One region of the Streptomyces sp. NPDC014656 genome, then DNA from elsewhere that is predicted to be linked to it. Evidence: riboswitches for the same ligand, from Rfam matches in the RefSeq annotation. Region 1 holds a riboswitch; the other holds the start of a gene.
The links. Region 1 has a riboswitch for cobalamin ahead of cobN (cobaltochelatase subunit CobN). Riboswitches for the same ligand answer to the same signal wherever they lie in the genome.
Positions count from the first base shown of each region.

Region 2: another riboswitch for cobalamin. It lies ahead of ACF1ED_RS05250 (ribonucleoside-diphosphate reductase subunit alpha); the one in region 1 lies ahead of cobN (cobaltochelatase subunit CobN).

Region 1 is NZ_JBIBZN010000013.1:161,291-165,761, forward strand. It holds gene ACF1ED_RS27170 (precorrin-8X methylmutase) at 1-590, opposite strand, end outside; gene ACF1ED_RS27175 (cobalamin biosynthesis protein CobG) at 590-1,837, opposite strand; cobalamin riboswitch at 1,917-2,051, shown strand; gene cobN (cobaltochelatase subunit CobN) at 2,090-4,471, shown strand, end outside.
Region 2 is NZ_JBIBZN010000002.1:315,142-319,612, reverse strand. It holds gene ACF1ED_RS05250 (ribonucleoside-diphosphate reductase subunit alpha) at 1-1,401, opposite strand, end outside; cobalamin riboswitch at 1,532-1,690, opposite strand; gene ACF1ED_RS05245 (GNAT family N-acetyltransferase) at 1,741-2,244, opposite strand; gene mctP (monocarboxylate uptake permease MctP) at 2,328-3,932, opposite strand; gene ACF1ED_RS05235 (DUF3311 domain-containing protein) at 3,929-4,192, opposite strand; gene ACF1ED_RS05230 (GntR family transcriptional regulator) at 4,383-4,471, opposite strand, start outside.

The DNA.
Region 1 (4,471 bases):
GCGGTCATGGCGCTGCCGCCGCGTCGGCCGCGGACCACCAGGTAGTCGAGGCCGAGCCCGTTGGCGGCGAGGGCGTCCTTGGACTCGGCGGCGCCGATGAAGCCGACGGGGATGCCGAGGACGGCGGCCGGCTTCGGCGCGCCCTTGGCGATCATCTCCAGGAGGTGGAAGAGGGCGGTGGGGGCGTTGCCGATGGCGACGACCGAGCCTTCGAGGCGGTCGCGCCACAGTTCGAGGGCGGCGGCGGAGCGGGTGGTGCCCAGCTCGGCGGCGAGGGCGGGCACGGCCGGGTCGGAGAGCGCGCACAGCACCTCGTTGTCGGCGGGCAGCCGCTTGCGGGTGACGCCGGAGGCGACCATCTGCGCGTCGCAGAGGACGGGGGCGCCGGCCCGGAGCGCGGCGCGGGCGTGCGCGACGACCCCGGGGGAGTACGCGAGGTCCCGGACGAGGTCGGTCATGCCGCAGGCGTGGATCATGCGGACGGCGACCGTGGCGACGTCGTCGGGCATCCCCGAGAGGTCCGCCTCGGCGCGGATCGTGGCGAAGGAGCGGCGGTAGATCTCGGCGCCGTCCTTCTCGTACTCGTACATCATCGGCTCTCCATCGACGTCGATGTCTTGCGGGCCGCCGCGACGGCCTCGGCCAGGGCGGTGCGGGGGACGGGGGCGCCGTCCAGCAGGTAGGTGCCGGAGTCCCGGGCGGTGACCTCGATCCGGGCGCCGTGCGGGTGCCCGCAGCGGCGCTCGCACCCGGAGTAGTGCACGGGCAGCGGGCCGCCGGGCGCGCGCGCCGCGTCCGCCCGCACGTCGGCGAGGGACTTGGCGCAGCCGGGCGTGCCGGTGCAGGCGGTGACCCCGGTGCCGGGGTCGGCCGGGTCGGTGATCAGCCCGTGGGCCGCCAGGGCGGGGAGCCGGCCGGCGGCGGCCCCCACCACGACCGCGCCGCGCCAGGGCGTGAGCCGGACCTCGGCCGCGCCTTCGGCGAGGGCCCGCAGCTGGGCGGCGGTCAGCCGGCCGAGGGGGGCGAGGACGTGCAGGGCGCGGTCGCCGAGCGGGCCGGGTGCGGGCGGCGGCGCCGACGGGGGAGGGAGGAGGGGTACGGGCTCCGCGGTGATCCCCGCTCCGGCCAGGGCGCGGGCCCAGTCCGGGAGGTGCCCGGCGGGGAGCTCGCGCGGGCGCCACGCGCCGGTCCCGGCGGCTTCGGCGGCGTCGAGGAAGGCGAGGGCGCAGGCGAGGGCGGCGGGGACGGCGTCGGCGGCGGCCACGGCGAAGGCCCCGGAGCCGGCGAGGAGGGTCGCGGCGCCGTCCGGTGCTGCGATCAAGGTCACATCGCCGCCGAGGCCGGCGACGTCGCCGCGGCCGTCGTCGAGGACGAAGAGGAAGCGGCCGGAGAGGGCCGCCGCGCGGGGCTCGGCGCAGAGCGCCGCGTCGAGGGCGCGGGCCCACAACTGCACGTCGGCGTGGCCGAGTCCGTCGGTTCCGGCGGCGGGGGTGGCCACGATGTTGCGGACCCGCTCGTGGGTGGGGGAGGGCAGCAGGGCCGCCGCGTCGAGGAGGGCGGCGAGTTCCGCGCCGCAGCCCTCGGCGAGGCCGCGCAGCTCGGCGTTGCCGCGCGAGGTGACGCTGATCCGCCCGTCGCCCAGGGCCTCCGCCGCACCGGCCAGGGCGAGTGCCTGATGGTGCGTCAAGCGCCCTGCGGGCAGGCGGAGTCGGGCGAGGAACCCGTCGGCGGCGGCGTGCAGCCGGAGCGCCCCCGGGCACGCGTCGCCACGGTCCCGTATGCGAGGTTCGCCCGGTTCGGGCGGGGTGGGCGGGGTCGGCGGCATGGCGGCGAGCATACCCACGGGGAACCGGGCGGCCACCGAGTGTGATCCGGCCGACTCTCCGGCCCCCTCCGGCCCGCCGACGGCACGCTCTACTATGCAGATCGGCATGGGGTCCCAGGACCCCGGGGAGGAAGCCCGGTGAGAATCCGGCGCGGTCCCGCCACTGTGAGCCCGAGCCGGCGACGGCCCGGGTGAGCCAGGAACTCCCCGCCGACCACGACCACCCGGGGCGCGGAAACCCCGAGGAAGGGCCTGAGCCTCGCCATGCTCCTGCTGCTGTCGCACTCCGACACCGACCTGCTCAGTGCCCGGGCGGCGAACGCCGCCGCGCCCGAGGGCCCGGTCGCGTACCGCTTCGCCAACCCCTCCCGGCTGCCCCTCGCCGACCTCCCGGGCCTCCTCGACGGCACCGACCTGGTCGTCGTCCGCCTCCTCGGCGGCGTCCGCTCCTGGCAGGAGGGGCTCGACACGGTCCTCGCCGCCGGGAAGCCGGTCGTCGTCCTCAGCGGCGAACAGGCCCCCGACGCCCAGCTGATGGCCGCCTCCACCGTGCCCGTCGGCGTCGCCACCGAGGCGCACGCCTACCTCGCCCACGGCGGCCCCGCCAACCTGGGGCAGCTGGCCCGCTTCCTCTCCGACACCGTCCTGCTCACCGGCCACGGCTTCGAGGCCCCGGCCGCCGCCCCCACCTGGGGCCCCCTGGAGCGGACCGCCCGCGTCACCGAGGGCCCGGCGATCGCCGTGCTCTACTACCGCGCCCACCACATGAGCGGGAACACCGCCTTCGTCGGCGCCCTGTGCGACGCGATCGAGGACGCCGGCGCCCGCGCCCTCCCGCTGTACGTGGCCTCCCTGCGGGCCCCCGAGGAGGAGCTGCTCGCAGTCCTGCGCGGCGCCGACGCCGTCGTCACCACCGTCCTCGCCGCCGGCGGCACCAAGCCGGCCGCCGCCCAGGCCGGCGGCGACGAGGAGTCCTGGGACGCGGGCGCGCTCGCCGCGCTCGACGTGCCGGTCCTCCAGGCGCTCTGCCTCACCGGCTCGCGGGCGAACTGGGAGGAGAACGACGAGGGCCTGTCGCCGCTGGACGCGGCCAGCCAGGTCGCCGTCCCCGAGTTCGACGGCCGGCTCATCACCGTCCCGTTCTCCTTCAAGGAGATCGACGCCGACGGCCTGCCCGCCTACGTCGCCGACGCCGAGCGCGCCGCCCGCGTCGCCGGCATCGCCGTCCGCCACGCCCGCCTGCGGCACATCCCGAACGCCGAGAAGCGGCTGGCGCTCGTCCTCTCCGCGTACCCCACCAAGCACTCCCGCATCGGCAACGCGGTCGGTCTCGACACCCCCGCCTCCGCCGTCTCCCTGCTGCGCCGCCTGATCGCCGAGGGCTACGACTTCGGCCCGGAGGAGGACCTCCCCGGCCTGGTCTCCGGCGACGGCGACGAGCTGATCTACGCCCTCATCGAGGCCGGCGGCCACGACCAGGACTGGCTCACCGAGGAGCAGCTGGCGAAGAACCCGGTCCGCATCCCGGCCGCCGACTACAAGCGCTGGTACGCCGAGCTGCCGCGGGAGCTGCGCGAGCGCGTCGAGGAGCACTGGGGCCCGGCGCCCGGCGAGATGTTCCTCGACCGGTCCCGCAACCCCGACGGCGACATCGTGCTCGCCGCCCTGCGGCGCGGGAACCTCCTGGTCCTCATCCAGCCGCCGCGCGGCTTCGGCGAGAACCCGATCGCGATCTACCACGACCCCGACCTGCCGCCCTCGCACCACTACCTGGCTGCCTACCGCTGGATCGCGGCGCGCGCCGAGGACGGCGGCTTCGGCGCCGACGCCATGGTCCACCTCGGCAAGCACGGCAACCTGGAGTGGCTGCCCGGCAAGAACGCCGGCCTGTCGGCCGCCTGCGGCCCCGACGCCGCCCTCGGCGACCTGCCGCTCGTCTACCCCTTCCTCGTCAACGACCCCGGCGAGGGCACCCAGGCCAAGCGCCGCGTCCACGCCACCCTCGTCGACCACCTCGTCCCGCCGATGGCCCGCGCCGACTCCTACGGCGACATCGCGCGCCTGGAGCAGCTGCTCGACGAGTACGCCCAGATCTCCTCCATGGACCCGGCGAAGCTGCCCGCGATCCGCGCCCAGATCTGGACCCTGATCCAGGCCGCCAAGCTCGACCACGACCTCGGCCTCCAGGAGCGCCCGGAGGACGACGGCTTCGACGACTTCCTGCTGCACGTCGACGGCTGGCTGTGCGAGGTCAAGGACGCCCAGATCCGCGACGGCCTGCACGTCCTCGGCGGCGCCCCGGAGGGCGAGGCCCGGGTCAACCTGGTCCTCTCCATCCTGCGCGCCCGCCAGATCTGGGGCGGCACCCAGGCGCTGCCCGGTCTGCGCGAGGCGCTCGGCCTGGACGAGGGAGCCGCGACCCGGACCACCGCCGACGAGGCGGAGGCGGAGGCCCGCGCCCTGGTCGAGGCGATGGAGGCGGCGGCCTGGTCCGTGGACGCCGTCCCGGCCGTGGCCGCCGCGCACGGGCCCGACGTGCACGCGGTGCTGCGCTTCGCCTGCGAGCAGGTCGTGCCGCGCCTGGCGGCCACCACGGACGAGCTGACGCACGCCGTGCACGCCCTGAACGGCGGCTTCGTGCCGGCC
Region 2 (4,471 bases), on a different contig from region 1:
GATGTCCCCGTCGGCCACGAAGGCGCCGAGGTTGACCGAGCCGAGGTTGCAGACGGCCGTCTCGCCGTCGTTCGTGACCTCGATGATCTCGGTGCACAGGTTGGAGGAGTGGACGACCGTGCCGGGCTCGGCGGTCTGGTTGGCCGTGCGGTTGGAGGCGTCCTTGAAGGTCATCCAGCCGTTGCCGGTCTGCGCCAGCGTCCGCATCATCCGGCCGTACAGGTCGCGGGCCGGCATGGTCCGGCGGGCCAGCCCCTTCGCCTCGGCCGCGCGGTAGGCCGCGTCGAACTCCTCGCCCCACAGGTCGACCAGCTCGGGGACGTCGGCGGGGGAGAAGAGCGACCACTCGGCGTCGGCGTTCACCCGGCGCATGAACTCGTCCGGGATCCAGTGGGCGAGGTTCAGGTTGTGGGTGCGGCGGGCATCCTCGCCGGTGTTGTCGCGGAGCTCCAGGAACTCCTCGATGTCCGCGTGCCAGGTCTCCAGGTAGACGGCGGCGGCGCCCTTGCGCCGGCCGCCCTGGTTCACGGCGGCGACGGAGGCGTCCAGCGTCTTGAGGAACGGCACGATGCCGTTGGAGTGCCCGTTGGTGCCGCGGATCAGCGAACCGCGCGAGCGGATGCGGGAGTACGAGAGCCCGATGCCGCCCGCGTGCTTCGACAGCCGCGCGACCTGGTGGTAGCGGTCGTAGATCGAGTCCAGCTCGTCCTGCGGGGAGTCCAGCAGGTAGCAGGAGGACATCTGCGGGTGGCGGGTGCCGGAGTTGAAGAGCGTGGGGGAGGACGGCAGGTAGTCCAGGCGGCTCATCAGCCCGTACAGCGCCGCGACCTCGTCCAGGGCGCGGACGCTGTCGTCCTCGGCGAGGCCGGCGGCGACGCGGAGCATGAAGTGCTGAGGGGTCTCGATGACCTTGCGGGTGATCGGGTGGCGCAGCAGGTAGCGCGAGTAGAGCGTCCGCAGGCCGAAGTAGCCGAAGCGGTCGTCGGCGGCCGGGTCGACCAGCGCGTCGAGCCGGTCCGCGTGCAGGGCCGTGAAGGCCGCGGTGCGGTCGGCGATCAGGCCCTCGCGGTGGCCGGTGGCGACCGAGGCGGAGAAGGAGACCGCGCCCTGCGAGACCGCCTCGTCGGCGATGGTGAGGGTCAGGAGACGGGCGGCGAGGCGGGAGTAGGCGGGGTCCTCGGAGATGAGCCCGGCCGCGGCCTCGGTGGCCAGTTCGCGCAGCTCCGCCTCGTCCGAACCGGCGTGCCGGCCGCGCAGCGCGGCGGCGGCGACCCGTCCGGGGTCGGTGTCGGCGAGGTCGGCGGTGAGGTCGGTCAGGGTCCGCAGCAGTACGGTCCCGGGGCCGTCGCTCTCGATCGCGGCGGCCTCGGCGGCTGACGGACCCGCAGGCGCGATGGTCACGTGGGGGCTCTCCCTCGCTCGGCCCGGGGCCACGGCGGGGGAGGGGCGGGCGGGCAGCCGCACGCGCGGCCCCGTCCGCGTCCACCGGCCCATTCCGCGAGGCCCGGACGTCTTCGGCACCCGGAACGGACGGACCGGGCGCACCGTCGGCAGGTCTTCGGACTCCCTTCGTGGCGAAAGCGCACGAAGTACACCGTTGCGGGACAGTTCCGGATTCGCACCGGATTCCCCTGCGGCGACAGCGAGGACGAGCATACATGTGGGGGGCGCCGATCACGGCACCCCCCACATGTTGTGTCCCTCGTGGGTGTGAGACGGCCGGAAGACGGGTCCGGGGCGTCAGAGTTCCAGGCTGAGGGCGAGCAGCGGGGACAGGTCGGGCACCGGGCTCCAGTCCCGCTCGGGCAGCCGGGCGAAGCCCACCCGCTCGTAGATCCGGTGGGCGGTCGTCATCCGGTCCTGGGTGGACAGCACCAGCCGCTCGCACCCGTCGAGGGCCCGGGCCCGGTCGACGCAGGCACGTACCAGCGCCTCGCCGACGCCCCGGCCGCGCGCCGCGCGGGCCACGGCGAGGAGCCGGAACTCCGCCTCGCCGGGGCGGGCGATGTCCGCCCACTCCCGGCCGCCGGGCGTGAAGGTGACCGCGCCGAGCAGGGTCCCGCCGGGGTCCACGGCGACGAGCACCTCCGCCTCGGCGGCCCGCCGGGCGACGTCCTTCATCACCGGCAGGTAGTCGTCGTCCTCGCCGAAGGTGAGGTGCCCGTCGTCGAGGTAGGCGCGGGCGGTGAGCTCGCCCACCTCCTCGTACTCGTCCGGCCGTACGGCCCTGATCGTGAAGTCCATGCCCGGCAGTCTGCCCGGCGGGCACGGCGAGGGCCCGGGGTTTTCGCCGCCCCGGGCCCTCGTACCGCGTGCCTGCCGGCGGCTCAGTGGGAGCCGGCGCCGACCTTCGGCAGCTCGGTGCGGACGCCGGCGTCGCCGGCGTCGGCCGTGTAGTCCGACGGAGAGGTCTCGTCGACGCCCTCGGGGGCCTTGACGGCCTTGAGGACGAAGGTGAGGACCACCGTCACCGCGAGGTTGAGCAGGAAGGCGGTGAGGCCGATGTAGCCGATCTCCCCGATGCCCGGGATCTCGGCGGAGGAACCGGCGAAGTGCGCCTGCTTCGGCGTCGACACGTTGTACGCGGCGATGGTGCCGTACGCCATGCCGACCGCCCAGCCGGCGAGCAGCGCCCAGCGGTGGAACCAGCGGGTGAAGAGGCCGCCGACCAGGGCCGGGAAGGTCTGGAGGATCCAGATGCCGCCGAGGAGCTGGAAGTTGATGGCGACCGTCTTGTCCATGGTGAGGACGAAGACGAGGGCGCCGACCTTCACCAGGAGGGAGACCAGCTTGGAGACCTTGGTCTCCTGCTCGGGGGTGGCCTCGGGCTTGATGAAGTCCTTGTAGATGTTCCGGGTGAAGAGGTTGGCGGCGGCGATCGACATGATCGCGGCCGGCACCAGCGCGCCGATGCCGATGGCGGCGAAGGCCACGCCCGCGAACCAGGCGGGGAACATGTCCTCGAAGAGCTGCGGGATGGCGAGCTGGCCGTTCTGGACCTTGATCCCGGCGGCGATCGCCATGAAGCCGAGCAGCGCGAGCAGGCCCAGCATCAGCGAGTAGAGCGGCAGGATCGTGGTGTTGCGGCGGATGACCTCGCGGCTCTTCGACGACAGGGTCGCCGTGATGGAGTGCGGGTACATGAAGAGCGCGAGCGCCGAGCCGAGCGCCAGCGTCGCGTACGTCCACTGTCCGGCCTCGGCCGGCACGAGCCCGCCCACCTTGTTGGTGGTGAACTTCTCGTTCGCCGCGTCGAAGATGGCGTCGAAGCCGCCCAGCTTGATCGGGATGTAGATGATCGCCACCGCGATGACGATGTAGATCAGGGTGTCCTTGACGAAGGCGATGAGCGCGGGGGCGCGCAGGCCCGAGGAGTAGGTGTACGCGGCCAGCACGCCGAAGGCGATGAGCAGCGGCAGGTCCTTGACGAACCAGTGGGTGTTCTCGCCGCCGCCGACGCCCATCACGTCCAGGACGGCCTGGATGCCGACGAGCTGGAGCGCGATGTACGGCATCGTGGCGAGGATGCCGGTGACCGCCACCGCGAGCGACAGGCCCTTGGAGCCGAAGCGGCCGCGGACGAAGTCGGAGGTGGTGACGTAGCCGTGCTTGTGCGAGACCGACCACAGGCGCGGCAGGAAGGTGAAGACGAGCGGGTAGACCAGGATGGTGTACGGGACGGCGAAGAAGCCGGCCGCGCCCGCCGCGTAGATCGCCGCCGGGACGGCGACGAAGGTGTACGCGGTGTAGAGGTCGCCGCCGAGCAGGAACCAGGTGACCCAGGTGCCGAACGAGCGGCCGCCCAGGCCCCATTCGTCGAGGCTGTTCTCGTTCTCCGCCCTGCGCCACTTCGCGGCGAGGAAGCCCATGACCGTGACGGCCAGGAAGAAGAACACGAACACGCAGAGCGCGACGACGTTGACGTCCTTCATCGCTCCTCACCACCCTCACGGACGCGGCGGGCGCGCTGGTCGCGCTGCCAGAGCTTGTACGCGACGACGGTGAGCAGGGTCGAGACCAGCACCCACAGCATCTGGTACCAGTAGAAGAACGGGATGCCGGCGAGCAGCGGGTCGACCTTCGCGTAGGAACCCACCCAGAGCATCGCCACGAACGGCGCGATCAGACAGAGCGCGATGACGGCCCTGAGCGGTGTGACGACCGGTGGTTTCCCGGTTGTGGTTTCTGACATGGCGAAAGAAGTCCCCTCACTGATCACCGGCTGGTGCCGACGAAATTTAGGGGACCGTCCAGTCTCTGGGAAGCCTTGTCCGAATAACGGACTTGTATCGGGCGGGTCTCGATGCCTGCCGTCACCCCGGAGAAAAGACGTACCCCGACACATCACACGGATGCGCCGGGGTACCGGTTCAGATCGATTTTCAGCCGTTGGGCCGCTGGAGCCTCGCGACGAACTTGTAGCGGTCGCCGCGGTAGACCGAGCGCACCCACTCCACGGGCTCGCCCTGGG